DNA from 4 places in the Metabacillus dongyingensis genome. Region 2 is predicted to be linked to each of the others. Evidence: riboswitches for the same ligand, from Rfam matches in the RefSeq annotation. Region 2 holds a riboswitch; each other region holds the start of a gene.
What was found. Region 2 has a riboswitch for S-adenosylmethionine ahead of K8L98_RS01240 (Na+/H+ antiporter NhaC family protein). Riboswitches for the same ligand answer to the same signal wherever they lie in the genome.

Region 1 (7,751 bases), 300 kb from region 2:
CTCTTTGCTGCGGCGTTTAATGAAAATGTTATTGGCGTAGAGCAAAAAGATCGTCACGATGGCAATCAGCAGGACAGATGCAGCCCGGATGGCGGCGCCGCCTTTGATAGAACCCTTTACCGCGTCCATGGAAGGATCATACTGCAGAGTGACAAAAGCAAAATAAAGCGCAACGCTGAAAATGAGGGCAAAAATATAGAGAAAGTAGTTCTTTATATTTTTTTTCAGGTTTTTTATGATCAGTTGATTAACGTTCATCCTGAACACCGCCAAGAACGCCTTGCGTTTTCATGATGTCTTTAAAGAAAGCCTGTCTTGTTTGCTCCCCTTTGTTCAATTGTGTGTAGATTTGTCCGTCTTTTATAAAGATGACTCTGCTGCAGTAGCTTGCCGCAGCAGGATCATGCGTGACCATGACAATGGTAGCTTTTCTTTTTTCATTAAGTTCGGTCAACTTATTCAGCAGGTCAGCAGCGGATTTAGAATCAAGCGCGCCTGTTGGTTCATCGGCAAAAATGATGCTTGGCTCATGAATAAAGGCACGTGCTGCAGAAGTACGCTGCTTCTGTCCCCCGGAAATTTCATTCGGATACTTATCTTTTAACTCGTAGATGCCGAGCTCATTTGCTAATGCATGAAATTTCTGATCCGCTTCTTTTTTAGGAACCTTTGAAATGGAAAGCGGCAGCAGAATATTTTCTTTTACTGTCAGTGTGTCCAGAAGGTTATAATCCTGAAAAATAAATCCGAGATGATGCTTTCTGAATTCAGCAAGCTCCTTTTCCTTCATGCCCGTCATTTCTTTGTGTTCAATTTGGATGGTCCCGCCGCTCACTTTATCAATTGAAGAAAGAACATTCAGCAGCGTTGTTTTCCCTGAGCCGGACGCACCCATAATGCTGACAAATTCGCCTTCTTGTATCGTAAGGTCAATTCCTTTAAGGACTTCCTGTTTATTCAATTTATTTCCGTAGCTTTTATGGAGCTTTGATGCTTCTAATATCGCCATACTTGCTTCCTCCTCTTAATTCGATAGCTTAATTATAAAAAGAAGAAAGGTCCTTTTCCTTTTATTGTGCGAACAAAATAGAAAAGCATGTGACATTCTTGTCACACGCTAATGACGGCTGCAAAGTCATTTCTTTTTGGGAAAATTAACGTAAATGCTGTTTCTGTGTGGATAATAGACTGTACGTGAATATCAATCAGCAGCGGTATAGCTGCTTTTTTAGCCAGATACAGCCCCATTCCTGTAGCAGCATGATCATGATGGTTTATGGTCGATGTGAAGCCTTTATCGAATATGCGGGGCAGGTCCTTTGGATCAATGCCCCGGCCGGAGTCTTTCACCTGAACTCTTACTTGATCATCCTGCTTCCAGCATTTTATGATAATGTCAGACGCCACGCTGTATTTCACTGCATTCGTTAAGATTTGTCTAATAATAAAGGCAAGCCATTTCGCATCACTAAGGACTTCCTTTTGATCAAGCTGAATGTCAAAACCAATCCCTTTTTGAATACACCATGCCTGAAGTGTTTTAATTTCACTGAAAATCACGCTTTCCAAATCAACCGTTTCAATGTATAAATCATTTTCAATAAACGGAATTCGTTTTTGATGCAGCTGCTGGTCAAGCAAAAGGTGAATCCGCAGCCACTCATACGTCAAATGAGTTTTCATCACATCGTCTTCCATGCGTTCGATCATTAAATGCATGGCAGTGAGCGGGGTCTTCACTTCATGAATCCACGATAACAGTTCATCTTTTTCCTGTTCAAGCGAAATTCTGTTGTGCAAAGCATCTTTTTTCAGGGACTGCGCCTGTTCGCTGAGCGTCTTTTCAACCAATTGTTCAAACGGGCTTTCCGGAGCTGGAATGCTTGATATATCAAGGTTGTTTTCCCGATCTGCCAGACTTTTATAAAAAGCAGTTTCTTTGTTGTACCGAACAGATAAGAAGATAATAAAAGCGATCATGGAAAGAAAAACAATATACAGGACTGACTGCACTGGAATGGCTGAGTCAATGAAAGCGATAAATAGAATAAAAAAATGAATGATAATAAAGAACAGAATCCAGCTCCGGCGCTCTTTTAAGAAACGGAGAATCATACCATTTCCTCTTCTGCCGCAAGATATCCCTGGCCTACTTTTGTCTCAATAAATTGACCAAGACCAATTTCATCCAGCCGTTTTCGCAGGCGATTGACATTCACTGTTAACGTATTATCGCTTATGAAGCGTCTATCATCCCACAGGCTGTTCATGAGCTTGTCCCTGCTGACAATTTTGTTTTTTTGTTCAATCAATAGTTTAAGAATGAACATTTCATTCTTTGTCAGTTCAACGGAACCGGTTTCGTTCGTAACCGTATTTCGCTCATAATCAACCGCAGCATTGCACCATGTTTTCAGACTTACTTGCTCTGTATTGTAGTTATAAACACGGCGGAGAATGGCCTGGATTTTAGCAATCAGCACATCAAAGTGAAAGGGCTTTTGAACAAAATCATCAGCACCAAGCTGCATAGACATGACCATATCAGTCGGATGATCCCGCGAGGAGAGAAAAATGATCGGCACATTCGAATGCGACCGGATCATCCGGCACCAATGAAAGCCGTCAAACTTCGGCAGCTGAATATCAATGATGACCAAATCTGGCTTTACGGCTGAGAATTCCTGCATGACTTTATTAAAATCTGTAATGCCATAAACATCATAAGACCACTGATTTAATCGTTCTTTGATTTCATTAAACAGGGTTAAATCATCTTCAATTAATAGAAGTTTAAACATGAGTTTCACCACACTATAAGGTTTCTTTTACAATTATTGTATAGGAAAACAATTCTGTGTGCTATAGATGGGCTTGACAAGATGTCAGAATACATAAGTGAACGGAATATTCATACTAATCTTGACATTGATTCAATAGATTGCTATTGTAGTAAAAAAATAATTTCTTATCCAGAGAGGTGGAGGGACTGGCCCTTTGAAACCTCAGCAGCAGGTCTATTAAGATACTGTGCTAACTCCAGCGGGTGAATTGACCTGATAGATAAGCGTGCCTTTTATTTGTCAGTAACGCACTCTTTTTAAAGAGTGCGTTTTTCATTTTTTTGGATGTGAAAAAAGGGGAGTAAAAATGGAAGCTAAGCAGCAATTTCAAAGGAAAATGCAATCTCGTCATTTAGTCATGTTATCTCTTGGAGGTGTAATTGGGACAGGTTTATTCTTAAGCACGGGTTATACGATTCAACAGGCAGGAGCGTTTGGGACGATCCTGTCGTATCTTGTGGGTGCCCTGGTCGTTTATCTCGTTATGCTTTGTTTGGGGGAATTAGCCGTCCATATGCCGGAGACAGGCGCTTTTCATAGCTATGCCGCTAAATATATTGGTCCAGGGACAGGATATACTGTAGCCTGGCTGTATTGGCTGACTTGGACGGTTGCGTTAGGTTCAGAATTCACGGCAGCGGGGCTGCTGATGCAGAGGTGGTTTCCATCTATTAACGTCTGGATTTGGAGTGCGGTGTTTGCGTTGATAATCTTTGCATTAAATGCTGTGACGGTTAAGTTTTTCGCGGAATCTGAATTTTGGTTTGCAGCGATTAAAGTCGCTGCCATAGTGATTTTTATTCTTTTGGGTGGAGCAGCAATTGTAGGTTTTATTCCTCTGACGGATTCCAATTCAGCTCCGTTCTTTACGAATCTCACAAATGAAGGATTATTTCCAAATGGTGCATTTGCCGTTATTATGACGATGCTTGCTGTGAATTTTGCCTATTCGGGAACGGAATTAATAGGGGTTGCAGCTGGAGAAACAGTCAATCCGGAAAAAACAATTCCAATGGCGATTCGGACAACATTATGGAGATTGATTATCTTTTTTGTTGGAACCATTGTTGTTTTATCTGCACTGCTGCCTGCATCAGATTCAGGAGTTTTAAAAAGCCCCTTTGTTTCTGTATTTGAACGAATCGGTATTCCTTATGCAGCAGATATCATGAATTTCGTGATCTTAACAGCCATTTTGTCTGCAGCAAACTCAGGCCTGTATGCTGCTTCCAGAATGCTCTGGTCACTTTCAGATAAGAAAACCATATCACCTATTTTTGCAAGAGTGTCAAAGCGCGGTGTGCCTATATATGCAGTGATTTTCAGTATGCTTGGCGGCACCCTGGCTTTGTTCTCAAGTGTTATTGCGCCAGATACAGTATATATAGTTCTTGTCTCCATTTCAGGTTTAGCCGTGGTTGCCGTATGGATGAGTATTAGCGTGTCACAGTTTTTCTTTCGCAGACAATATATAAAACAAGGACATTCGATAAAGGACCTGGTTTACCGGACACCTTTCTATCCCCTGGTGCCGATTGCATCTTTTGTGCTGTGTTTAGCATCTTTGGTTGGAATCGCATTTGATCCTGCACAGCGAATTGCCCTCTATTGCGGCATTTCATTTATTTTGTTTTGCTATGGAAGCTATTATGCAACACATTTTATTAAGAAAAGAGGAGAAGGATATGCAGCAGAAACTCAATCCAATTGAAACCATTTTAAGTGACTATTCCGTCATGATCCTTGATGGGGCACTTGCTACAGAACTCGAGCAGCATGGCTGTGATTTAGACGATCCCCTTTGGTCTGCCCGAATATTACTGGAAAACCCCGAAGCGATTTATCAGGTTCATTCAGACTATTTCCGTGCGGGAGCGGACTGTGCAATTACGGCCAGCTATCAAGCAACAATCGATGGTTTCTTGAAGCGGGGAATCGAAGAAGAAGAAGCTGTGCAATTAATAAAAAAAACAGTGGTGATTGCAAGAAAAGCAAGAGATGATTTTTGGAAGGAAGAAATGGAAGCTATTAGACCAAAGCCATTGGTTGCGGCATCAATCGGTCCCTATGGCGCCTATCTTGCAGACGGTTCGGAGTATACAGGCAACTATGGGGTTACGGATGAGGCTTTAAAAGATTTTCATCGTCCCAGAATGTCAGCATTGATTGAAGCAGGTGCTGATATACTGGCATTTGAAACCATTCCTTCTCTTCAAGAAGCAAAAGTATTACGTTCTTTATTGAATGAATTTCCCTATACATATGCATGGCTATCCTTTTCCTTGAAAAATGAGAAAGCGATTAGTGATGGCACTTTGCTCGAGGTGTGTGCAAATACCTTCGGGGACGACGGGCAAATAGCTGCAATTGGGATCAACTGTGCACCACTGGAATTAGTGAATGAAGCCATAAAAGTGATCAGCAGCCATACAAAAAACCCGGTTATTGTTTACCCGAATTCTGGAGAAGCCTACAATCCAGACACTAAAACATGGCATGGCCAGAAATCTTGTCTTGAACTGGATCATCTATCAGAAGACTGGTTCAAGTCAGGTGCCCGCTTAATAGGAGGCTGCTGCCGAACATCACCTCACCATATTGAAAAGATTTCAAAAAAATGGCGGACTAGTGAAAATGTCGTATCCGAGTCTGGGATTTAATAGAATTTGGGGAAGCATGGGGGTCTATGAGTATCCAAGTCTGGGGTTTTGTAGAATTTGGGGAAGCATAAGTGGTCTATGAGTATCCAAGTCTGGGGTTTAGTAGAATTTTGGGAAGCATAGAGGGTCAATGAGTATCCAAGTCTGGGGTTTAGTGGAATTTGGGGAAGCATAGAGGGTCTATGAGTATCCAAGTATGGGGTTTAGTAGAATTTGGGGAAGCATAGAGGGTCAATGAGTATCCAAGTCTGGGGTTTAGTAGAATTTGGGGAAGCATAGAGGGTCAATGAGTATCCAAGTCTGGGTTTTTGTAGAATTTGGGGAAGCATAGGTGGTCTATGAGTATCCAAGTCTGGGGTTTAGTAGAATTTGGGGAAGCATAGGGGGTCTATGAGTATCCAGGTCTGGAATTTTGTAGATTTTGGGGAAGCATAAGGGGTCTATGAGTATCCAAGTCTGGGTTTATGTAGAATTTGGGGAAGCATAGAGGGTCTATGAGTATCCAAGTCTGGGGTTTTGTAGAATTTGGGGAAGCATAGAGGGTCAATGAGTATCCAAGTCTGGGGTTTAGTAGAATTTGGGGAAGCATAAGGGGTCTATGAGTATCCAAGTATGGGGTTTAGTAGAATTTTGGGAAGCATAGAGGGTCAATGAGTATCCAAGTCTGGGGTTTAGTAGAATTTGGGGAAGCATAAGGGGTCAATGAGTATCCAAGTCTGGGGTTTAGTAGAATTTGGGGAAGCATAGAGGGTCTATGAGTATCCAAGTCAGGGATTATGTAGAATTTGGGAAACATAGGGGGTCTTTGAGCATTCTGAAATTTAATAGATTCAAAGAAAAAGGACATCCCCATTTGGGATGTCCTCTTTCTGCCGGCTCATCAAGCTGATGCAGAAGCATTAACTTTTGCCCATGCCGCACTTTCCCTCTTCCCGTGCAAGAAGTAGTAAAGAACAGAACTGGCAAAGACTAATACGCCTAATATCACATACAAGGTACTGTATCCTGTCACCGGAATGACAAATCCAAGCAGATAAGGTCCGAACCCTAAACCTGCATCAAGAAAGATAAAGAAAGTCGAAGTGGCAAGACCCATACGGTGAGGAGGCGTTAATTTAACGGCAATCGCCTGTGTCGCCGACTGCATGTTTCCAAATCCAAGGCCGATCAAAACACCAGAAAGCAAGAAAATGAAGCTAGTGCTTGCCGTGCTCAAAAGGAACATCCCAGCTCCAAATAAGAGGAAGGCAGGATACATAATGAAATTTGCCCCTTTTTTGTCCATTAAGCGGCCGGTAAAAGGGCGTGATGCCAATACAGCTGCCGCATAGACGATGAAAAAGAAGCTTGCTGTGCTGACAAGATGAATGTCCTTCGCATAGAAGTTAATAAAGGACAAAACACTTGAATAGCAAAACGCCGCTGCAAGTGTAATAAATGCAATCGGCAAAGCACTTGGCTCTACAAAATTTGAAAGTTTGAATCCTCGTACTTCTGATTTTTTTACTGAACTATCAAGCGGGGGCACATACAAGAAAAAGGCAATGATTAAACTGATGAAGCCTAATGCAACGCAGAAGGTAAAGATAGTTTGAAAGCTTGCGTGCTGGCTCAAGTACAGCCCGATAAAAGGACCGATGGCTGTTGCAAGAGTTGCACTCATACTGTAGTACCCGATGCCTTCCCCTTTTCGCGAAGCGGGAATAATCTGTGCTACTATTGTGCCTGTTGCTGTACTGGCCATACCCAGTGTAATTCCATGAACAAGGCGGTTGAAAAGAAGGAAGCCAAGGCCAAATTCAAAGAAATAAAAGGCTGTTGTCAGGGTAAACAGGATAAGCCCTGTATACAGGATCTTTTTACGGCTGAAAGTTACAATGAGTCTTCCTATTAAAAGCCGGCCAATCAGTGCACCTATAATAAAAATCCCGGTTACAAGTCCCGCCTCACTCGTAGAGGCGCTGTATTCATCCACTGCAAAAACAGCAATAGTCACCATTAACAAGTAAAAGATTAATGTTAAGAAAAAATTGATGGACGACACGACAATAAAGTCTTTCGTCCATAATTTGGATGTTGTCTGATTCATGTTTTTGCCCCCTTACTCTCTAATATTGTTCCGAATATCTCCCATGATCCGGATTACCTCAAGCTGTTCTTCTTCTGAAATACCTTTTAAAATTTCCTGCTCATATTCATCGATTGTTACGCGAACAACCCCGTATACCTTTCTCCCAAGGTCCGTAAG
Region 2 (7,751 bases):
ACCAAACAACAAGATTTGATTTCAGTTTCAGATATCCTCATGCAAAAAATGGGCTGAAATTAATAAGGAAATTGCTTAAATAAAGGAAAGCAGCGAACTGTACAAAAGTTCGCTGCTTTTTTTAACAAAAAAGTGATTACTCACTTTACAAAACAATTATTATCGAATACAGTATAAATGAGTGATTACTCACTTTTATTTAGGAGGCGTTTAAATGAATGAAATGAGCATCGTACTCCAATCTGTTTCAAAATCATTTGGCAAAAAAGAAGTAATAAAAGATGTTTCATTTTCAGTAGGCAAGGGGGAAATCTTTGGCCTGCTCGGACCTTCAGGGTCAGGAAAAACAACCTTAATTAAAATGATAGTTGGAATTGAGGAAGCAAGCATCGGGGATGCGAACGTTTTAGGTGTAAAAATGCCGGACTTAAAATCGCTGCAAAAAATCGGATTTATGGCGCAGTCAGACGCTCTTTACGGAGAGCTTACCGGAAAAGAAAATATAGCTTTTTTCGCAGCTCTCAGCGGTTTAAAAGGAAAGAAGAAAAAAGAGAGAATTCAGTATGTAATGGATCTTGTTAACCTTTCTGAGCACGCATCGAAACGGACAGGAGATTATTCAGGGGGAATGAAGCGACGCCTTTCGCTAGCGATCGCCATGCTTCATGAGCCGCAAATCCTAGTGCTTGATGAGCCGACGGTGGGAATCGACCCAATCCTGCGCCAGTCAATTTGGGAGGAGCTTGAGAACATCAGGCGTACTGGAACGACGATTATTGTCACAACGCATGTGATGGATGAAGCTGAAAAATGTGACAGGATTGGTTTCATTCGCGAAGGAGTCCTGATCGCTTCGGGAACTCCAGAACAGTTGAAATCAGAAACAATGTCACACTCCATTGAAGAAGCATTTTTAGCATATGGGGGTGCTAAACAATGAGGGTACTTGCGATTGTGACGCGTATCATTCAGCAATTTTTCCGGGATAAGCGGACGCTTGCGCTGATGCTGATTGCTCCGTTATTTATTCTGACTCTGATGAACTTTATTTTTGACAGTGAAGCCTATTCACCTAAAATTGGCGTGCACGGAGCACCTGAGCAATTGGTGACAGTTCTCGGGGAGAACGATAGTAAAGTCATAGAATATGAGGAAAATGAACCTGAAAAATGGATAACAGCAGACGGCCTGGATGCCTTTATCTCGTTCGATAAAGGAAATCAAGAGATTACATTAGAAGGCTCTGATCCGAGTGTAAGCCGGGCAGTGCTGGGGGTGCTCCAAAAAAGCGGCCAGCCGGATCAACAAGCACAGCCATCTGTGAACTACTTGCACGGATCAGACGATATGACCTCCTTTGATTACATCGGTCCAGTTCTTATTGGTGTATTTATCTTTTTCTTTGTTTTTCTGATTGCAGGCGTTTCATTTCTGCGGGAGAGAACAAGCGGAACATTGGACCGGATCATGGCGACTCCGCTTAAACGCTGGGAACTGGTTCTTGGGTATGTGATCGGATTTGGTATTTTTACTACCTTTCAGGCCGTTTTGATTTCTGCCTTCTCCATAAGTGTGCTGGACATGATGATGGAAGGCCCTTATTTCTATGTACTGCTCATTACGTTTCTGCTTGCGATGACTTCTTTGACTCTCGGAACCTTGCTGTCTACGTTTGCTAATAATGAGCTGCAGATGTTTCAATTCATCCCGCTCGTCATTGTGCCGCAAGTGTTCTTTTCAGGTCTTTTTAAACTCGAAACGATGGCGGAGTGGCTGCAGTCCATTAGTTATGCCATGCCGCTTAAATACGGTGCAGAGGCTCTGCAGGGGATCATGATTAAGGGTTACGGGTGGGAGGACATTGCACAGGATGTCTATATTCTGCTTGGTTTTTCCCTGGCATTTCTGATTCTGAATATCTTCGCTTTGAAAAAGGTAAGAAGGCTGTAATGCTTGTGTTCTCTTTTTCATTTATAATAGGGACATAGATGAATGAGGAGTTTTAAAAGATGAGCAATCAATTTTCCATTGAAGAGCTATTGAAGCTGACAGATGAAGATGTAAAGATGAGTGAAAAACAAAAAAAGGTAGTAGAAGCTGCCATTGAAATATTTGCAGATAAAGGCTTTGCAGCAGCATCAACAAGTGAAATAGCTAAAAAAGCTGGAGTCGCAGAGGGGACGATTTTCCGTCATTATCAAACGAAAAAAGACCTGCTGTTTGCGATCGTCATGCCGACTATAACTAAATTCATTGCCCCATTTTTAGTGAGAAATTTTCTTCAGGACGTGACGAAGCAAAATCATCAGGACCTTGAACATATGCTGAGATACATTCTTGAAAACCGCTATGAGTTTATAAAGAAAAATCACCCTGTCATCAAGATTTTGCTCCAGGAAGTTTTCTTTCATGAAGAGTTCAGAGGGGAGCTCCGAAAGGTCGTTGAGGAACATGCGGTTGAGAAGCTGAAGAAGCTGATCATTCACTTCCAGGAAAAAGGAGAGATGATTGACATGCCTCCTGAAACAGTGTTGCGGATGATCATTACGACAATTATGGGGTTCCTGATCGGAAGGTTCATCATTCTGCCTGATTTGGATTGGGACGATGAAGCAGAAAAAGAATATACGATCCAGTTTCTTCTGCATGGACTGATGAAGAAGTAAAGCCGCTCATAGGATGAGCGGCTCTTTTTCTTGTTAGGAAAACTATAAAAGTCAAAGGGGTGTGGAAAATAAACCGTAAAGCTCCGGCCCATTGAGCTTTGGTCAGAACAAATCCGCCTGCGCTTTAGATCTATGAAAAAACAGAGTCCAATTTCGGACTCTGCAGGGCAGGAACTACTTGGCTTTTTTAAATTTCGGATAGCCAATAATAATAGCCGCAATACCCATAACGGCTATTAAGAATGGGTAATAAGAGAATGGCAGGATATCAGCTGGTGAAATCTTTGCAAATTGAGCGGCAGTAAGCATTTGAGCGCCATAAGGGATTAAACCCTGTATACTGCAAGAAAAAATATCCAAAAGGCTGGCAGATTTACGTTTATCAATCTCATATTTATCTGCCATATCTTTTGCCAGCGGGCCCGCTGCAATAATAGAGATGGTATTATTTGCAGTCGCAAGGTTTGTCGTGCTTACAAGACCGGCAATGGCATATTCTGCCCCTCTTTTAGAAGAAATTCTTTTTGTCATCGCTTCTAAAATAAAGTGAATGCCGCCATTTCGTTTAATCAGTTCAACCATACCGCCGATTAAGAGTGAAAGAATGACCAGTTCGGCCATCCCCATAATACCTTCTGTTATTTTCTGAAGAAAATCAGTTAACGTATAGCTGCCATCAGACATCCCGATAACTCCGCTAAGCAGGATACCCCCAGTTAAAACAATAATGACATTCATTCCAAGAAGAGCTGTTACAAGTACGGCTATATAAGGCAGCATTTTAATGAAACTGAATTCTCCAGGTGAAACAGGAGATTGATTGCCGAGAGTAATCACAATTAAGACAGCACAAGTAATGATGGCAGCCGGCAAAACGATGAAGAAGTTTACCTTGAACTTGTCTCTCATTTCCGTCTGCTGTGTCCGAACTGCAGCTATTGTTGTATCCGATATGAAAGACAGGTTGTCCCCAAACATCGCACCGCCAATAACGGCAGCCATAGCAAGAGCTATTGAAATATCAGCCTCTGCACTGATGCCAACCCCAATTGGAGCAAGTGCAGCAATTGTTCCCATTGAAGTTCCCATTGCAAGTGATATAAAAGCTCCAATGATAAATAATCCAACAATCAAAAAGCTTTGCGGCAAAAATGAAAGCGCAAGATTGACTGTAGATTCCACTGCACCCATCCCTTTTGCCACTTCTGAGAAGGCTCCGGCCAGGATGAAGATAAAGACCATGATCATCAAATCAAGATGACCTGCCCCTTTAGCAAAATTCTCAACCTTCGCAGTGAACGTCTCTTTACGATTCATCATAAGAGCTGCTCCTGATGCAATGATAATTGCAACAAGAATCGGCATCTTATAAAAATCGCCTGTTATAATACCAGACCCTACAAATAGGGCAAGAAATATGATTAACGGCAATAATGCCAGTCCATTTCCTTTTGTCTCCATGTGTACCACCTTTCTTATTATAAAAAAAGATCTCTTCTAAAGCAGAAGAGATCTTAAATCCGGAATGGAATAAACCTCTTCTTATCTTTCAAGCACGCGGCTTGCTGGAATTGGCACAGCACTCGGAAATCCGAGTCCGCTGCCGAGGCATCACAGGGCCAGTCCCTCTGCCTCTCTTAATAAGAAGATATATGTGTGTTTTTAAAAAATGACCTTTCCTACATTAAGGGGTTATTGTGTAAAAGTCAAATGGTAGATTTAACAAAAATTTTTTCAAAATTGTTTGAATTTACCGTTAACAGTGGAATAAAATAAACTATATAGTCGGTTTTTAAGGAGGTGTAAAGGTGGCTCCAATTGTTTCAGATGAATATAAGGAAAAAAAGAAACGCCATATCCTGGAAAGTGCCCTTAAGGCTTTTGGAGAAAAAGGATTTCAGCTTGCAACAATAGACGATATTGTTGCTGAATCTGGGTTAAGTAAAGGCGCAATCTACAACTATTTTAAAAGCAAGGAAGAAATTTACCTTCAGCTGATGCAGATGCGGACAGAGCAGAATATCGCAAAACTGAAAAGAAGTTTTCTAGAGAGAGGGACTGCAAAAGAAAAACTTCACCAGTTTTTCAAAAACTATGCGGAAATTGAGCTATCTCAAAAGTGGCAGAAAATGATCGGTGTTCACCTTGAATTCTGGATTCATTCTGGCCGTGATGAAGAACTTAAGAAAGTCATGACAGACCGGTATGACGACGTTTATCAAGTGCTGCTTGTTGAAATCATCGAAGAAGGCATAAGGCAGAATGAATTCAACAAAGAGACGGATCCATCGCTCATATCTTCTATGGTATGGGGAACCATAGACGGCATTTGTCTTCACTATTCAGTAATAGGCAGGAATTACCCTTATCAAGAACAAATCCGTGCCTTAGAAGAAATGATCTTCATGTACTTAGAAAAAGGGGGATCTGCATGAGGTTTTTACAAGGAGAAAATATATACCTGCGTCCTTTTAGAAAAGACGACTTCGAGATGATTTTTAAAAGTGTGCAGGACAAAGAGATTAGAAGGCTTACTGGTACACAAACGTTTTTTACAATGGAGAAAATAGAGCAGGCTTATGAAAGCTTTGCGCTGGATAAAACACGAATGGATCTTGTGATTGTACGGAATGAAACAGATGAAGCAATAGGAGATCTTGCCCTGATGGATATCGATCTCTTAAACCGGAATGCAAGTGTACGAATTGCCCTGAACGATGAAAAGCATCGCGGACATGGTTTTGGCACTGAAGCGATGAAATTAATCCTTGAGCATGGCTTTCACCATTTGGGATTATACCGGATAGGACTAAATGTTTATCACTACAACGCAAGAGCAAAACGCTCCTATGAGAAATTAGGCTTTAAGCAGGAAGGCGTTATACGGGGAGAGCTTTTTTATGAAGGGGAGTTTCACGACAATATCCTAATGGGTGTATTAGCCGATGAATTTTGGGAAGCTAATGAGAAATGGGGCGCGGTATGATCACAATTAAGAGATTGTCTCAATGTACGCTTGAAGAGGCTTTAACCGCATGGAATAAAGGCTTTGAGGGATATTACTTTGATATGACGCTGTCCCTTGAGAATTTTTTTAACCGAATGGTGCTTGAAAACCTTTCGCCGGCATTATCTGTTGTAGCTTTTCACGATTCAAAGCCGGTTGGGCTGGTTCTGAATGGAATCAGAACCATTGACGGCAAAAAAATAGCATGGAATGGCGGTACAGGTGTTGCTCCTGAGTACCGAAGCAAAGGGGTCGGGTTAAAGCTGATGGAAGAGGTTTTGTCTCTTTATGAAAAAGAAAATGTAGACACTGCTACTCTTGAAGCCGTCTCTCATAATGATCGTGCGATAAAGCTTTATGAAAAAATGGGCTATCAGGTTGTGGACCGGATTGCACACCTTGGTCTTTCAGCTCCTCTTAAGCTCGAAGAACCAAAAGGCAGATTCCGTGTCCAGGTTAAAAAGCCGAGGGACGTACAGGATGTCTCTTTTTATAACAAGCTGACGCCTTGGCAGGTGCAGTGGCAGAACATAAGGGACGGTGAATCCATTCTTGCATTAGACGAAAAGGGTGAAACCATTGGCTATGCCCTGTCAAAACGGAAATATGATGATGATGGAGCTCTATCAGGAATCCTTTTATTTCAATGTGAGGCACACCCTGAACATCAGGAGAAAGAAGCTGTTCTGCGCACGCTGCTTCATGAAGCATTCGCATTTTCACACACAGAAGAGATTAACAGGACGGCTGTCAATCTATCGAAATCCAATCAGCTGGTCCATGAAATCTTAGAAAAAGAGGGTTTCATTGAAAAAGCGGAGCAAGTGTTTATGATCAAAGAGATGTCTGCATAGAATTCATTCATTTACAAACCCTATGAAAAAGAAGGCTCTTTTCTAAAAGATTGTTGCTTTTCATTTGTATTATGTTTATTAAGTCGCTCCCTACCGGAAAAACTTCGAAAGATTTTAAAGAAAAGAGCACGATATGATCCTGATAAACGTGAAATTGAAAACAACAATTTTTGCGAACACAGCCAAAAAGAAGGAAGGGATTGTAAAAATGAAGAGCTGGCTGAACATCTTACTGATTTTCTGTTTGGCAGGAAGTACGACCGCGTTTTCTGTTCATGCGAGTGCAGAAACTAAAGTTCTTTCTTATGAAGAGTACGGAAGAATTGCTATGCGCAAGACCATGGAAAAATACCCTGGTGCTCAAATCACAGACTACCTGCACGTAGGAAAAAAGAGAAAAAAAGAAACTTCAATCGAAACGTTCAAGCTTACGCTGAAGGAAAAGAATAAAACGTTTCAAGTGCTTGTTTTCGTTGAATTTAATGAAAAAACCAAAAAAGTGGTCAAGGTTACATTTGAGAAAATATCATAAAACAGGCGATCCCATGAAGGGATCGTCTTTTTCATTTAGGACCGAACCCATTTTTTCTAAAAAAAGGATGTTATCGTTGACAATGTTTGACATTTTGATATATAGTTAATTACATAAGTAACTAACCAACTAACAAGTGAACCGAAAGAGGGGTCATATGAATCCATTTTTAGATACCGACAGGCCAATATTTCAGCAAATAGCAGAACAGATTGAAGATGACATCATCAATGGCATGGTTCAGGAAGGAGAAAGAATTCCATCAACAAATGAGTTTGCGGCACATTATCAAATTAATCCGGCAACAGCGGCAAAGGGAATCAATCAATTAGTGGAGAAAGGCATTCTTTTTAAGAAGAGAGGGATTGGAATGTTTGTAGCTGAAGGGGCAAAGGGGAAGCTCGTTCAAAAGCGTAAAGAGCAATTTTATGAAGCATTTATTTTGCCGCTGAAATCTGAAGCGGCAAAACTGAATATCAGTGTAAACGACCTAAAAGAAATGCTTGAAAAGGGGAGCGGTCTTAATGAACGTTAACATTAGCGGATTAACGAAGGTTTATGGCAAAAAAAGAGCGCTTGACGGCATCACCCTGCAGCTTGAAGAAAATAAGATTTACGGACTGCTGGGCAGGAATGGAGCCGGTAAAACTACATTGATGCAAATTCTTGCCGGACAGATTATGCCTACCGGG
Region 3 (7,751 bases), 2.2 Mb from region 2:
TTCAACATACTGCAATATCCTTTTTCCATATCCCTTTCCTTTAAATTCTGTATCCACTGCAAACCACCAAACACATGGAAGATCCGTAATTTCTTCAAATCGTCTGATTGTAATCGTTGATACAATCGATTGGTCTACTTCTAAAACATAACAAGTGTGCTGTATGATGTTTTGCTTTACGAGCTCTAAATCTGCTGTAGCTGCAGGAAATTTAATGTTCAGCTTTCTAATAGGTTCATAGGCTCTCAGTGTCAATCCCAAGAGCTCTTCTGCATCTTCGAGTCTCGCTAATCTATATATATGACTCATCATTTCACCCCTGTATTCAATTGCTCTGCTTGATTTATGGATGTCGTATATCTGTTTTCAGGTTTTTTAAGGCCCAAATTTCCCCGGAGGGTGTCTTTCTCATATTCATTTCGGAAGAGGCCTCTATTCTGCAAAATAGGGACAACTTCGTTTGCAAAATCATCTAAACCGTCAGGCATGACAGCACTTCCAATCATAAAACCATCTGCAGCTCCTTCTTCAAACCACCTTTGAATCAGGTTTGCAATTTTTATAGGTGTACCCGTAAACTGACTCTTGGGTGTTGTCACTCTCAATGCAACCTCACGGAGTGTCAGATTTTCTTCTTTAGCCATTTTTTTAATCCGGTCTGTCGTACTCTGAAAGCTGTTTTTACCGATATCGCCTAACTCCGGAAACGGATCATCCAAAGGAAACTTTGAAAAATCGTAATGATCAAAAAATCTTCCTAAATAATCAATCGCATTTTCAATGGTTACTAAACTTGCAATCTCCCGGTATTTCTTCTCCGCTTCCTCTTCCGTCCTTCCAATGATTGGACTAATTCCAGGGAAGATTAGTATGTCATCAGCAGCTCTCCCATGTTCCACTGCTTTTTGTTTTACTTTTTGATAGAATTCTTTTGCCTGTTCAATTGATTCATGTCCAGTAAACACAGCATCTGCCTCTTTAGCGGCTAAGTTAATGCCAGCTTCCGACGAGCCTGCTTGAAAAACGACTGGATGCCCTTGCTTGGACCGGTCTATATTCAGCGGTCCTGCAATAGAGAAATATTCACCCTCATAATTGATGCGGTGCAATTTATCAGGATTAAAAAATACACCGGATTCTTTATCTCTTATAAAAGCATCGTCTTCCCAGGAATCCCATAATCCTCTTATTACTTCCAGGTATTCTCCTGCAATTTTATAGCGATCAGCATGAGTTGGATGTACTTTTTTGCTGTAATTTAAGGCTGAGCCTTCAAGCGGTGATGTAACAGCATTCCATCCTGCACGGCCGTCGCTTATTTTATCCAGAGATGCGAATTGTCTGGCTACGGTATATGGTTCGCTGTATGAAGTGGAAAGTGTTCCTACTAAACCTATACGCGAAGTAACAGAAGCAAGACTTGAAAGAATGGTGATTGGTTCAAAACGATTCAAAAAGTGAGGCAGAGATTTTTCATTTATAAACAGTCCATCTGCAATAAATATTAGATCAAACTTTGCATCTTCTGCTTTTACCGCCATTTCTTTATAAAACTGGAAATTCACACTGGCATCTGCAGTTGCATTTGGGTGCCTCCAAGAAGACATGTTGCCTCCTGCACCGTGTAATAGGGCGCCTAGTTTTAATTGTTTTATCGTCATTCAGTTCCCACCTTTGTCAAAAATTTATCTGAATCCACATCTCCTTCTGTAAAAGCTTCACCTAAAAGTGAAAAACTTTTTTGTTTAGCCTCAACATCCACTAGAGGGGTTGAAACAATGATTTCATTTATCCCCAGACTGTTTTGCAATTCTAAAACCTGTCTTCTTACCGTTGCTTTTGAACCGTATATAATTGCGGCAACTTGTTCTTCTATGGAGTAAGATTCACCAGCCTGTTCTGCAAATTTTTCTGCTTGTTCAATGCTTTTAACCGTTACATGTCGTCCGCTTTCCAGATTTACTCTTATCAATTTACTCTCACCCCTGAGATTTTCTGCTTCACGATCCGTATCCGCAACTATGATAGATAACGCTAAATGAAAGTCTTGATTGTTACCTCCCCCATTAAGGTAGGCTTGCAGTGATTTTTTCAGTTCATTTGGATCACCGTTAATAAATTGTGCATAAACGAATGAAATGTTCAATTCTGCTGCTAACTTCGCACTATTCTCACTGGCTCCCAGGAGAAAAAGATGCGCTGGTTCAGGAGGAATAGGATAAGCTTTCACACCGTATAGCTCGTGTTTCTCATGTAAGCTGTTATGCATGAGACTTTTTAAATCACTTAATTTCTCTTGAATGCTTTGACCACCTTTCAAAAGATTTTGCTGAAGCGCTCTTGTGGAAAGGGGCAGGCCGCCCGGAGCTTTTCCTATTCCCAAATCCACTCTTCCTGGAGCTAAAGATGACAAAACGTTGAAGATTTCAGCGACTTTATATGGACTATAATGTTGAAGCATAACTCCGCCAGAACCTATTCGAATCTGTTTGGTTTTTGCCAGAAGGTAGGAAATGAGAGCTTCTGGCGCAGAGCCAGCTAATTCCTCTGAATTATGATGCTCAGATACCCAAAAACGGTGATAACCCCATTTCTCTGCAAGTATTGCCAGATCCACTGTTTGTTTTAACGCATCTGCTGCTGTATCATTTTCTCCAATCGGACTTTGATCAAGAATGCTCAATTTTATTGACACACTTTCTTCCCCCCTTGTTTATTTCTTTTCCTCACAGCCCTATTTAATGTGCCTCTAGAAGTCCAGTCAGCAAAAGAAGCTGCAAAAAAGGCCCCCCAGATAAGAATGCATATCTTATCTGGGGCGCCTCCGGTTGACCAGTGGGCAATTCTTTATTCTTTCAATTCTTTAAATTATGAAATTTAAGATCCATTGAAAGAATATTATTCTTATTTTTCCGATAAATCAAGTTGGTTTTATAAAAATATTTTCGGACTATACAAAGGTCTACTAATCAAGATAAAAAGTCAGCTGTTTCCTGTTCTTCCTTGTTCTGCGTTTTTTCACGCAAACTGATTTTCCGGAAATTCCAGACCTAAGCTCTCTCGAAGAGTGACACCTTCATACTCCGATCGAAATAAACCCCTTTCTTGAAGAATAGGAACAGCTAATTCTATAAAGTAATCAGTTGTCTATAGTCCATCGATAAAGAGTCTTTATTAATTATTAATTATTTATGATTTCTTCAACCGGTTTTTTTACTGGGATTTTGGTTCCGCCAAATTCCTTCTTTATGAATTCCTGAACTTCTTTCGAATGATATATACTGCTTAATTTTTTAAAATTTTCATTTTTTTCGTTTTCTTTTTGAGTAACAAGAATATTAATATTTGCCTGTGTATCTTGATTGACCTCTTCATGGTAAATAGAATCTTTAATAGAATTCAATCCAGCATCAAGAGCAATGCTGTTTCCAATTAAGGAGGCATCTACATCGGGAAGAGACCGCGCTGTAGATGATCCGTCTACTGGAACAAATTTAATATTTTTCGGGTTTTCTACAATATCTTGAATCGTTCCAAATGAATCAAAATCATCCTTTAACGTAATGACACCTGCATTTCGCAATACGCGTAGAGCTCGAGCTGTATTTGCCGGATCATTAGGAATGGCTATTCCAGCATTTTCCGGAATTTCTTCAAGTGACTTCAAGCGTTTAGAATAAATACCCATTGGTTCTAAATAAGTTGTTGCTATTGCGGCTAAATCTGCATTTTTACTTTTCACATAATCTTGAAAATATGATAGTGATTGAAAAGCATTTACATCAAGGATTCCGTCATTTGTAGCCTCATTAATTTGCAGGCCGTCATTAAATTCTTTTACTTCAATCTCAATTCCGGCTTCTTTGGCTGCTTTTGATTTTGAAATAAAGTTCCATACTTGAGCATCTGATCCAGATGAACCTACGACAATTTTGTTGTTTTCAGATGCATTTGAGTTTATGTTGCATCCTGATAAAATAATGAATATGATTCCGGCTAGAAGTGTAATCGATAATTTTTTCATTTTTGTTTTCTCCCTTTTTCAATTTTTTTTAATCCTTAATATTGCGAGTTCTCACCGCCCATCAAAAATTGCGTAAAATAAAAACCCTTTCTAAAATAAGAAAGAGTTTCGGATTAAACGAATATCTCATCTTATCTTTCAAGCACTTTCATGCTTGCTGGAATTAGCACAGTACTTTTATATAAGCCTGTTGCCGAGGTTTCATAGGGCCATTCCCTCCACCTCTCTAAATAAGAATATATGTTTTTTTCATCCATTAATGGATTCATCACTCCTTAATTAATCATGTTAAATGAACGAAAGGCTTCCATCTCAAGTTCTCAGGGTACTTGAGTGAAAGCCTCTGGTTATCCAGTGAGCGCTGTAATTGAAAAATTTGTTAATATTAAATTAATACAATAAATCATATGTGTCAAGTCGGAATTAAAAATAATAATTACTTTCTATACTGCATTGATTAAATCAATTATGCCTAATACACATTGTAATTACTGTTTATTTCTTGTATTTATTAAGGGCATAAAAATTTATTCCTAATAACATTGCAATTCTTATCTCCTCCCAAAATTCTCTCTTTGAAAAATAGGAAAAAGAAAAATTGGTTTATTCATATTTACTCACATCAAGGTTGATTTAACTTTCTATTTGTTAATAAAAAAGACACCCCTATTTTTTGCTGCGTTGAAGGTAACTTCACGTGCAAATAGAAGAGTGTCTTTTTGAAAAACTATCAAACTGCTTTTAAAAAAGAATCGTTTTCACTTGATTTGTTTTAATTTTCGATTGTACTTTATTTTCTTCCACCTCTATAACTTCAGAACATTTTTCATTAAGATTTGCCGTATATGCTTGTTGAATAGAACGGTTTATTTTAAATGAAACGACCTTTTCTTCGTCGGTTGGATTATAGAAACGCAATACGAATTGATCATCCTTTTCGGCTTTCTTCAAAGTACTTAAAACAGAATCCTGATGTACTTCTTTTATAAAGCTGAAAGAGGCCGGCGTTTTAACATCCGCTGTATTAAGTTTCATTGCATTAAATGGAATTTTGTTATAGAGATCAATTGGTGTTAAGTACTCTTTAGCCATCCGTGCAGCATTAGCTTTTAATGCAGATTGCTGATGTGTAACAATCGCAAACTCTAACGTTAGTTTTCCAAGCATTTGTGAGTCTGGAGTAGGTAATTTAATTCCAGAAGGACGGCCCGGCCTTCTGAGCAGTTCTTCCTTACCCAGCACTCCTACACCTCTGAACAAGGTTATAGCAATTGTGTCGTATGCTTCACCGACAATCTCATACTCTCTTGTACTATTTGTTAGTACACTCACACCATATGCTTCATTGGATAGACTAACAAAACTTAACATTGGATAAATGGAATCTGGACGTTCATCCCATTCTTCCTGCTCCCAAATATCCATTGCACTATCGTAAACATCACGTTTCAAACAACCAAATTGGTTATCAGATACAGAAAATGCTGAAGCAATTCCCGTTGGAATTAACGCTCTTAAACGATGATCTTTAGCGTGATTATCTATCTCAAGCTTGATTTCAATAATTGGCTTGTGATTTGGAATGGTGAGTTTAATATGCACATCTGCAGAGCTATCTAAAATATGATCTTTTCTCTTATTTAGATCTTCTGGAATTGCAAGGGTATAACGAATATCTATAGTAGCCTCATACTGCCCCTGTTTAATTTCAACGTCCGCCTTTACGTTGTTACTATAGATTAGCGTTTCATCTCTTAATGGAGAAAAGTCATATTCATCTCCATCATCCCCTCCATCTTCAAGTAACAGAACATCGTTGAAGGTCTTGTTTAACTTCTTATCAAAAATATTCAACGAACCATTTGAATTTACGCTGATTTCGTAGAAATCTGTTGTAACTTCACTTTTTGGAGAAATTGAATTTTTCATTTCCCCATCATTTTCAACTATAAAATAGGTTTTATAGCCTAATGCAGGAAATTGGTCTTTTAATTGAACGGTATATTTAATAAAGGGATCATAGTTTCCGTAATGAACGATTTGACGGTCAATTAACCCAGGATCAATAACAACGCTGTCTATTACTTCAAACTCAATTTCCTTTGACATTTCATCAATTAACTTAAAGGACTTTAATTTTGTAGTAACTTCTGTTGTAATGACTTCCTCCCGATCATAGGGAAGTAAGTTAAAAGCAGAAAGACGATCATAATTCCATTCTGTATCTACTGAATCAACAATTTTTCTCTTATAGAAGCTGATAAGTTGATCGACTTTTTCTTCTGCAAGAAAAAATCGGTTAACAATTTCTTGATGGACTTTATCTGAGCAGCAGCATCCTATACTGTCATGCGCATGATTTTTCATAATTTCTTTCCAAATAAGTTCTATTAGACCGTGATGATATTCAAAACCTAGGCTGTACGCAAGAGTTGCAAGTGGTTCTAATATGTTTGTGAGCTTATTTTCAATTCTTGCATTGGCAGCTTTAATATCCATGCGTGTGGAATAAATACTTCGGTGAACGCGTGAATACTTTCCATCTATAAATTCACCCTGCAGTGTAGGAAGTTCCTCATTTTTTTCTAATTCACCAAAGATGTTTTCATATTTGCTCAAGAAAAACTCGCGGTCTGGGTACATTGCCTGCAGTTTATCCATAACAGTAAAGATATTTTTTTGAATAGGCATTTGATCATGACCATTTGGCAAAATGATATTCTCTGTCGTAGCACCGTGATCTAACACCTTAAAATACTTATCAATACGTTCTTGAAGCTTTTGTTCATCCTCCGGCAAATACTTTCCAATCGCGTATCCTAGAGGAAATAATTGTACCAGAACTTTAGAACCTTCATCTGTTTCCCAATAGAATTCCGTTTTGTCTGTGCCGTGACGTTCAGTAGCCCCTCGCCAAAAAATCGAATACTTAATATCAAAACCATTTAAAATTTGCGGCATTTGTGAAGATTGTCCAAAGGAATCTGGAAGGTATCCGATTTTCATGTGACTCCCGAACTCTTCACAATCTTTTATTCCATATAATAAATTTCGTACAATCGATTCTCCGCCAACCACCATCTCGTCTGTTTGTGTATACCATGGTCCAATGATCAGCTTTCCTTTTTGAACTAGACTTTTGACTCTTTCCTTACTTTCCGGCTTAACAGCAAAGTAATCCTCTAAAATTGACGTTTGACCATCTAGTACATAGTGTGGATAATCTGGATTATTTTCTAGCATCTCCATTATTTCTTCCATATTGTTAACCAAAAGAATTCTAGATTCTTCCGTTGAAAAATACCATTCTCTGTCCCAATGCATATGTGGAACGATATGAACTTTTGTCATGATGTCCTCCAATTACGATGTATTTGTATATCACTTAAGCAACTTAAGTGCGATAGATTATAACCGCCAAAAATCTAAGCAGCCATTCGGGAAGATTTTTTATTCTTTTCTCTTTTCAGCTTGCTTTTTCTTGTTGCAATCAACAAAATCGTTGAAACAACAGCACCAATTAATGCGGCGCCAAACCATATACTGGCTGCTAATAGCATCGGCTTTCCTTGTAATAGTGCAAGCGAGAAAATTCCGGCTCCAGGAACGTTTAAACCGATATTAAAATAAGATACAATAGCTCCTGTAATAGCAGACCCTGCAACTAAAGATGGAATTACTCGAAGTGGATCATTCATCATAAACGGAATAGCTCCTTCTGTAATAC
Region 4 (7,751 bases), 930 kb from region 2:
TTGTCCGCAAAAAGATTCTTCGCCTATATCTCCCGGCATAAGAATACATCTTCGGCCTTCTTGTTCAATAAGCCGTTTCGTTTCATTTGCATCCTCATGCTCGTCTAAGTAAGAAATGACGACATCTGCGCCCTCCTTTGCGTAATGGATTGCAACTGCCCGTCCAATTCCTGAATCTCCTCCTGTAATAATAGCCACTTTATCAAGCAGCTTCTCACTGCCCTTATATTGAAGTGCATCAAATTCAGGCAGAGGGTTCATTAAGTTCTCATGTCCCGGCTGTACATCCTGATGCTGTGCTGGCATTGTTTTTTTGCTTTGATTATCTTGACTCATCCAAATCCCTCCATGGTTTAATCATGATTAGTATGGTGAAAAGTATGTTGAATATGTAGCTGTTCTTTAGAATATATTCCCTGAATAAATGAGATGAAACGTAAAAATCCCCATAAAAAAAGAACTAAAACCTAAGTTTTAGTTCAATACATTGAAATATCTTGCTTCTGGATGGGCAACAACGAGTGCCGTTACTGACGCTTCCGGCTCCATCATGAAGCCTTCAGTCAGGTTCACGCCGATATCTTCCGGAGATATGAGGTCAAATAATTTAGCCTGGTCATCCAGATTCGGACAGGCCGGGTATCCGAAAGAAAAACGCTGACCCTGATATTTCGCAGAAAAGCGCTGATCCATAGTAAAATCCGGAGGATCAGGAAAGCCCCACTGGTCACGGATCAGCTGGTGAGTCCGTTCTGCAAGGCCTTCGGCAAGCTCAAGTGCCAGTGCCTGTACAACATGGCTCTTTAAATAATCTCCCTGCTCTTTAAAACGGTTGGCAATTTCCCTTACTTTTTTTCCGGCGGTTACCGCAAAGAAGGAGACATAATCTCTTTGTTTGTTCTCATCTTTTGGACGGATATAATCAGATATGCAGCGGTGCGGCAGCTTTGATTGCCTTGGGAATTCAAATGTCTGCAAGGTTTTTTCCGTTTCGGGATCCAGAATATGAAGCATATTGCCATCTGACTCTGCAGGGAAAAATTGATAAACGGCTGCAGGCTGGAACCATTTTTCCGCGTAGCCCTGTTTAAGAAGCTCATCTATTGTTTCTTTTAAGGCAACAGCTTTCGGATCTTTATTTTTAAGCATTTCCTTTACTTTTCCTTTTAGGCCAAGATGATGGCCAATCAGCATCTGCATGTTAATGTAAGGAATCAGATGTGACAGTTCGATATCTTTAATAATATGCCGCCTGCAATCCTCTGGCACAAAATAAGGAGAGGGAGTGAGTGCAGCCCTTTTTTCCAGCAGCTCTATTACTGCCGGAATTGCTTTCTTTTCAGCAGATCTTTCAGGAACGGCTTCTTTTTTCTTAAATTGTGTAGGATCTATTCTGATTCTGTTTGCAAGGGACAGTCCATCCATTGCATCCTTGGCGTAAATGACAGGTCCGCCGTACTGTGGAGCAATTTTTCCGTCAGCAAATTTTCTGGATAAGGCAGCACCGCCAACCATGATTGGCACGGAGATTTCAGCTTCTTTTAAATCCTGTGCAGTCAATACCATTTGCTGGGCGGATTTTACGAGAAGACCCGAAAGTCCGACGATATCGGGATTTTCTTTTTTGACAGCCAGAATTAAGTCCTGAGGTGTCACTTTTATGCCTAAGTCTACAACCTTGTAGCCATTGTTGCTCAAGATGATATCGACTAGATTTTTGCCGATATCATGAACGTCTCCTTTTACCGTAGCAAGCAGAATTTTGCCTTTCCCGCTGTCATCCTTTTTTTCCATGTGTGGCTCTAAAAAGGAGACGGATGCTTTCATGACTTCTGCGCTTTGCAGCACTTCGGCAACAATAAGCTGGTTTGTATTAAACAGCTCTCCTACCTCAGCCATGCCTTTCATAAGTGGACCGTTTATTATATCCAGCGGTGTTGCGTACTCTTTTAAGGCAATCTCAAGATCTGCAAGCAGTCCTTCTTTCGTACCCTCGACCACATATTGAGCAAGGCGTTCTTCTAGAGGAAGAGACTGAACCGGTTTTTTTACGGTTTTCTTTTTGCCTCTGTAGTGATTTGTAAAGGCAGCCAATGTTTCGTCATTCGTATTGAAAAGAAGAGTTTCTGACATTTCAATTTCTTCTTTTGGAATCGATGCAAATCGTTCGAGTTTCTCCGTATTGACGATTGCATAATCAAGTCCTGCCTGAGTGCAATGATACAAATAAACGGCGTTCAGTACTTCGCGTCCAACAGGCGGAAGGCCGAAGGATACATTGCTGACTCCAAGGATTGTCAGGCATTCCGGCAAGCGTTCTTTAATTAAACGGATGCCCTTTATCGTTTCTTCTGCCGAGCCGATATATTGCGCGTCTCCTGTTCCGACAGGGAATACGAGCGGATCAAAGATGATATCTGATGGATTTAACCCGTATTTTTGAGTCAGCAGCTCGAAGGAACGGACTGCGATATCAAGCTTTTGCTCAGCAGTCAGCGCCATTCCTTTTTCATCAATCGTTCCAACAACAACAGCTGCCCCGTATTTGTGAATGAGCGGGACGACTGCTTCAAATCTCTCTTCACCGTCTTCTAAGTTGATGGAATTGATGATCACTTTCCCTTGAGAATAGGAAAGTGCCTTTTCAATGACTAACTCATCCGTTGAATCTATGACAAGAGGTGCCTTTACTTTTTTCGTAATCTCTTTTATGAAGGCTTCCATATCTTCTACTTCTTCGCGGTCAGGATCAGCCAGACAAATATCGATTACATGGGCGCCATTCTTAACTTGAGCTCGGGCAATTTCAGCTGCTTCTTCAAATTTCCCCTCCGCTATTAGTCGTTTAAACTTTCTGGAGCCAATTACATTTGTCCGTTCTCCGACGAAGAGAGGCCGCATGGAATCATCATAAATAAGCGGCTCGATGCCAGAAACAGTATGAGCCGGATCACGTTCCGGAACGGAGCGGGGCTCGAGTTCACCTACAGCATCAGCAATGGCGGTAATATGTGCAGGTGTAGTCCCGCAGCAGCCTCCGACAATGTTCAGCCAGCCCTGTTCTGCAAATCCTTTTACTTTCTGAGCAAGAGAACGGGGAGATTCATGATAATTTCCTTCCTCATCAGGCAGGCCGGCATTAGGATAGCAGCTGACAGCTGTATGGGCCATGCCTGATAGCGTCCGGATGTGGTCGGTCATGAATTCTGGCCCTGTTGCACAGTTTAGACCTACAGATAAAGGCTTCATGTGCTCAAGCGAGATGAAAAAGGCTTCGATATCCTGGCCGGCAAGCGTCGTTCCCATAGGTTCAATTGTCCCTGATATCATCAGCGGAATTTCTTTGCCTGCTTGTTCAAAGGCGCGTTTAATGCCGAGAAAGCCTGCTTTCACATTTAATAAGTCCTGGCTCGTTTCAAGAAGAAGCAAATCAGCTCCGCCTGCAAGCAGGCCGAGTGTCTGTTCTTCGTAATTTTGAATAAGCTCTTCAAACGTTGCTCCGCCTGTAACAGAAAGTGTTTTTGTCGTAGGGCCCATTGAGCCCGCAACATAACGCGGCCAGTCAGGAGTTGAATATTTTTCAGCTGCCTTTTTGGCGATCTCCGCCGCTTTTTTATTTAACTCAAAAGCGAGGTGACCGAGATTATATTCATCAAGAACAATCTTGGTAGCGCCAAATGTGTTGGTTTCAATAATATCTGCTTTAGCGTCCAGGTAAGCATCATGAATGGATTCGATGACTTCTGGTGCAGTAATCGTTAAATACTCATTGCAGCCCTCGTATTCTTCTCCGCCGAAATCATCTGCAGAAAGATTTGCATCCTGTATCATGGTGCCCATCGCTCCGTCCAGAACGAGGATTTTTTTCTCAAGCTGCTTTTTTATATCAGACATGCGTAATCTTCCTTTCATTGACCTCAATTTGTTTCTTGTGAATGTAATTTGTCAGTTCAACGGTTAATTCATAGTTTAAAAATGGTGTAATTAAGTAGATTCCATTAAATAAGTCAAAGGCAGCATCGATCAGTCTTTTAGAAATCGCCAATCCTTCCTGATAGGCTTTCTCCCGATTGTCGCCTGCCCGGGCCATTCTTTCACGAATACTGTCAGAAAGAGTAATGCCCGGAATTTCGTTATGGATAAATTCTGCATTGCGGCTGCTTGTGAGCGGCATAATGCCGATATAAATCGGAACGGTTAAGTGCTTCGTTTCCTCATAAACATCAATCAGCTGTTTTTCTGAGTAAATTGGCTGTGAAATGAAATAATCTGCACCGCAGGCAATTTTCTTCTCCAGTCTTTTTACCGCTTTATCTAGATATTTAACATTGGGATTAAACGCAGCGGCAACTGAAAAATTGGTTTTTTCCCCAAGAGGTTTTCCTGAATAAGAAAGACCATCGTTAAATTGTTTAATTAAGCTGATCAAATCAAATGATGAAAGATCATAAACGGAAGTAGCTCCCGGAAAATCCCCGATTTTTGATGGATCGCCCGTAATCGCCAGCACATCCGTAAGTCCCAGCGTATGAAGACCCATTAAATGAGATTGAAGGCCAATTAAGTTGCGGTCGCGGCATGTAATATGAATTAAGGACCTGAGTCCAAGTGTTTGCTGAACGATGGACCCTACAGCCACATTGCTTATTCTCGGTGATGCAAGTGAGTTGTCTGCAAGTGTTAAGGCATCGATTCCAGCAGCTTGCAGTGCTTTTGCACCTTTTATAAATTTGTCCAGCCCAAGCTTTTTAGGAGGATCGAGTTCTACAATCAGAGAGCGCTTTTTATTGACTATTTCCGGCAGGGGAGGGTACTTTCTTTCCGCTGCAGACGTGACAGAAATCTCTTTCTTTCTTATTTTAACTTTCTTTTCTGTAACTGGAGGGAGTCCTTTAAGCGCTGCTGCCATTGCTTCGATGTGGATTGGGGTTGTGCCGCAGCAGCCTCCAATTAGTCTTGCTCCCTGATTTCTGAAGGCTAGAGCGCTTTCTGCAAAATATTTTTCTCCAGAGCCATAGACAAGTCTTCCTTCTTCAAGAGTAGGCAAGCTGCTGTTGGGATAAACAGATAAGAACGCTCTTTCCGGGAGCGGAATTTCTTCAAGTGATGAAAGCATATGGTAAGGACCAAGTCTGCAATTCAGACCGACAACGTCAGCACCAAGGGCCTCAAGCTGAGAAAGGCCTTCTTGCAGGGGTGTTCCATCCTGCAAGACTCCAATTTCGTGAAGGGAGATGTTTGTAATAATCGGGATATTCGTTTCTTTTCTGGCGATCTCTAATACGGTTTTAATTTCTTCAAGATCATAATAGGTTTCAAGCAGCAGACCGCTTACCTCTTCACTGAGCATAAGGTAAAGCTGTTCTCTGAAATTTCGTTTAATGTCCTCAAGGGAATAGGCATTTTTCTTGAAAGCACGGATGCCGCCTATTGTTCCAAGAACATAGGTGTTATTGCCGGCTGCTGCTTTTTTAGCAATCTGAACGGCAGTACGGTTAATTGCTCTCACTTCATCTTCAAGTCCATATCTTGATAGTTTAATATAGTTTGCACCGTAAGTATTTGTCTGAATGACATCTGCACCGGCTGCAATATACGCCTTATGAACATTTAATATTTCATCAGGCTTCGATAAATTCAATTCTTCAAAACACCTGTCAACTCCGTGTGAGTAAAGCAATGTTCCCATTGCTCCGTCGCCAATCAGGATCTTCTTCTGTAAATCGTTTAAAAGTGTCAAACTCCAAACCTCCTTAGTGCAATAAAAAAACAAAAAAAGCCTTCCAAGAAGAAGACTTTTGAACGTTCAGGACTTCTTCTTATCGTTCGATGGATGCATCGCTGGAATTAGCACCTTGGATTGAAATCTCTGATGAAGACAGATGATTTCATTATGCCAGGTTGCTGAAGCTTCAAAGGGCCAGTCCCTCAGCTTCTCTAGATAAGAATGGTGAAATATGAAATTTTAGAAAAAGATATTATATCTAATTTACATGTTTTTTCGGATAGATTCAATACAAAAATAAAACTTTTCTGAATAGACGGGGAATTTGTTGAGGGGAAATCGAAGCAGATACTTGCAGAACAACGAAAAAAACACTCAGCAGAGGATAGCCCGAGTGTTTGTTCACTTTATCTGAAATTAATGAATTGAACATCTATCGGCAGGTCGGCTCCGCGAACGGCTGCGATCACCTGCTGAAGGTCGTCCTTATTTTTGCCGGTCACACGGACCTGATCGTCCTGAACCTGGGTTTTTACTTTTAATCCGGAATTTTTAATAATGGCATTAATCTTTTTTGCATTATCCTTATCAATACCCTGAATGAGCTTAGCGCGCTGGCGAATCGTTCCGCCCGATGCACCTTCGATTTTTCCGTAATCAATATTTCGTGTCGCTACATTGCGCTTTATCAATTTAGAAATAAAAACATCCTTTAACTGATCCATTTTAAACTCATCATCTGAAACTAAAACAATCTCTTCTTTTTCAAGAGAAATGCTGCTTTTGCTCCCTTTAAAATCATAGCGGGTGCCAATTTCCTTCATTGTCATCGTAATTGCATTCGTCACCTCAGGCATATCCACCTTTGAAACAATATCAAAAGAACTGTCTTTCGCCATAAGAATCCTCCCAAAAGTTTATATTATCTATAGATTATAGTAGAATGAACAGGGGATAACAACTAACGAAGTGCGGAATCGCCCGTTTAGCTCCGACAGACAGATAAGAATTCCGCCGAAAAGTCCGGGTTTGACTTTTTGGGGGAATTTGTTCTGGCCGAGGAGTTGGGCGATGGAGCCGGACAATACGAAGTACAAAACGTAAAAGTTGGAGTAGTCTGCAGCAATTAAGCACCCGATTAGCCCAGGAGATTAGCCGTTTAGCTGCGCATTCATACATAAATGTCCGCTTCAATTTGAAAACTAACAGCAGATGCAACCTGCAAAAGAAAGGAACGAAATACAATTGATGAATCCAGGAACGTTTATGACGCTTTCGATAGATGAAAAATTAGATTATGGCTATTATTTAACAGATGGGGAAAGCCGTGTGCTCCTTCATAAAACGGAAATCACGGAACCGATTGATGACAAAGAAGAAGTAGAGGTTTATTTAATTGTTGATCATGAAGACCGTCTTGCTGCAACAATGAAGAAACCGAAAATTACCGAGGATCATTACGACTGGGTTGAAGTTGTAAGCGTAAGAGAAGACATGGGAGCGTTTGTTGATATTGGTTTATCCAAGGATGCCCTAGTAGCAAACGATATCCTTCCAGCGTTTATCGAGGTTTGGCCTGAAGAGGGGGACATGCTTTATTGTTCTTTGAAGGTAACGAAAAATGGCAGGTTTTTCACGAAGCTTGCAACGGAAGATGTCATGCAGGAGAATATCGTATCAGCAGAAGGTGCAGCCAACAATCAAACTGTGACAGGCAGAGTTTACAGAATGATTATTGCCGGCTCATATATTATTACAGAAGAAGGCTACAAAGGATTTATTCACTCTTCGCAGCGTAAAAGAGAGCCTCGTTTAGGCGAGCTGGTAACAGGACGTGTAATTGAAGTGAAAGACGATGGAACAATCAACGTATCTCTGCTTCCCAGAAAGCATGAAGCATTGGATGAGGATGCACAGCAGCTTTATGATTACATGGAATCAAGAGGCGGAGCGATGCCATTTTTCGATAAGAGCGACCCAGAGGATATTAAAGAACGCTTTAACATGAGCAAAGGCGCGTTCAAGC

Region 1: it holds a riboswitch for S-adenosylmethionine, as region 2 does, so the genes downstream of both, mmuP (S-methylmethionine permease) here and K8L98_RS01240 (Na+/H+ antiporter NhaC family protein) in region 2, are expected to answer to the same signal.
Region 3: it holds a riboswitch for S-adenosylmethionine, as region 2 does, so the genes downstream of both, K8L98_RS15310 (MetQ/NlpA family ABC transporter substrate-binding protein) here and K8L98_RS01240 (Na+/H+ antiporter NhaC family protein) in region 2, are expected to answer to the same signal.
Region 4: it holds a riboswitch for S-adenosylmethionine, as region 2 does, so the genes downstream of both, K8L98_RS05680 (bifunctional homocysteine S-methyltransferase/methylenetetrahydrofolate reductase) here and K8L98_RS01240 (Na+/H+ antiporter NhaC family protein) in region 2, are expected to answer to the same signal.

Annotation. Positions count from the first base shown of each region.
Region 1 is NZ_CP082944.1:4,968,586-4,976,336, reverse strand. It holds gene K8L98_RS24545 (ABC transporter permease) at 1-258, opposite strand, end outside; gene K8L98_RS24540 (ABC transporter ATP-binding protein) at 248-1,009, opposite strand; gene K8L98_RS24535 (sensor histidine kinase) at 1,111-2,115, opposite strand; gene K8L98_RS24530 (response regulator transcription factor) at 2,112-2,801, opposite strand; SAM riboswitch class I at 2,966-3,070, shown strand; gene mmuP (S-methylmethionine permease) at 3,151-4,554, shown strand; gene mmuM (homocysteine S-methyltransferase) at 4,529-5,503, shown strand; gene K8L98_RS24515 (MFS transporter) at 6,384-7,592, opposite strand; gene K8L98_RS24510 (MarR family winged helix-turn-helix transcriptional regulator) at 7,605-7,751, opposite strand, start outside.
Region 2 is NZ_CP082944.1:218,214-225,964, forward strand. It holds gene K8L98_RS01220 (aldehyde dehydrogenase) at 1-83, shown strand, start outside; gene K8L98_RS01225 (ABC transporter ATP-binding protein) at 224-940, shown strand; gene K8L98_RS01230 (ABC transporter permease) at 937-1,950, shown strand; gene K8L98_RS01235 (TetR/AcrR family transcriptional regulator) at 2,010-2,666, shown strand; gene K8L98_RS01240 (Na+/H+ antiporter NhaC family protein) at 2,841-4,127, opposite strand; SAM riboswitch class I at 4,206-4,313, opposite strand; gene K8L98_RS01245 (TetR/AcrR family transcriptional regulator) at 4,475-5,101, shown strand; gene K8L98_RS01250 (GNAT family N-acetyltransferase) at 5,098-5,652, shown strand; gene K8L98_RS01255 (GNAT family N-acetyltransferase) at 5,649-6,527, shown strand; gene K8L98_RS01260 (DUF3889 domain-containing protein) at 6,661-7,059, shown strand; gene K8L98_RS01265 (GntR family transcriptional regulator) at 7,217-7,594, shown strand; gene K8L98_RS01270 (ABC transporter ATP-binding protein) at 7,584-7,751, shown strand, end outside.
Region 3 is NZ_CP082944.1:3,120,889-3,128,639, forward strand. It holds gene K8L98_RS15290 (GNAT family N-acetyltransferase) at 1-309, opposite strand, end outside; gene K8L98_RS15295 (LLM class flavin-dependent oxidoreductase) at 309-1,661, opposite strand; gene K8L98_RS15300 (LLM class flavin-dependent oxidoreductase) at 1,658-2,695, opposite strand; gene K8L98_RS15310 (MetQ/NlpA family ABC transporter substrate-binding protein) at 3,182-4,024, opposite strand; SAM riboswitch class I at 4,153-4,261, opposite strand; gene mngB (mannosylglycerate hydrolase) at 4,766-7,375, opposite strand; gene mngA (PTS 2-O-a-mannosyl-D-glycerate transporter subunit IIABC) at 7,450-7,751, opposite strand, start outside.
Region 4 is NZ_CP082944.1:1,150,208-1,157,958, forward strand. It holds gene K8L98_RS05670 (SDR family oxidoreductase) at 1-336, opposite strand, end outside; gene metH (methionine synthase) at 475-3,894, opposite strand; gene K8L98_RS05680 (bifunctional homocysteine S-methyltransferase/methylenetetrahydrofolate reductase) at 3,887-5,740, opposite strand; SAM riboswitch class I at 5,817-5,948, opposite strand; gene K8L98_RS05685 (YajQ family cyclic di-GMP-binding protein) at 6,133-6,624, opposite strand; gene K8L98_RS05690 (CvfB family protein) at 6,974-7,751, shown strand, end outside.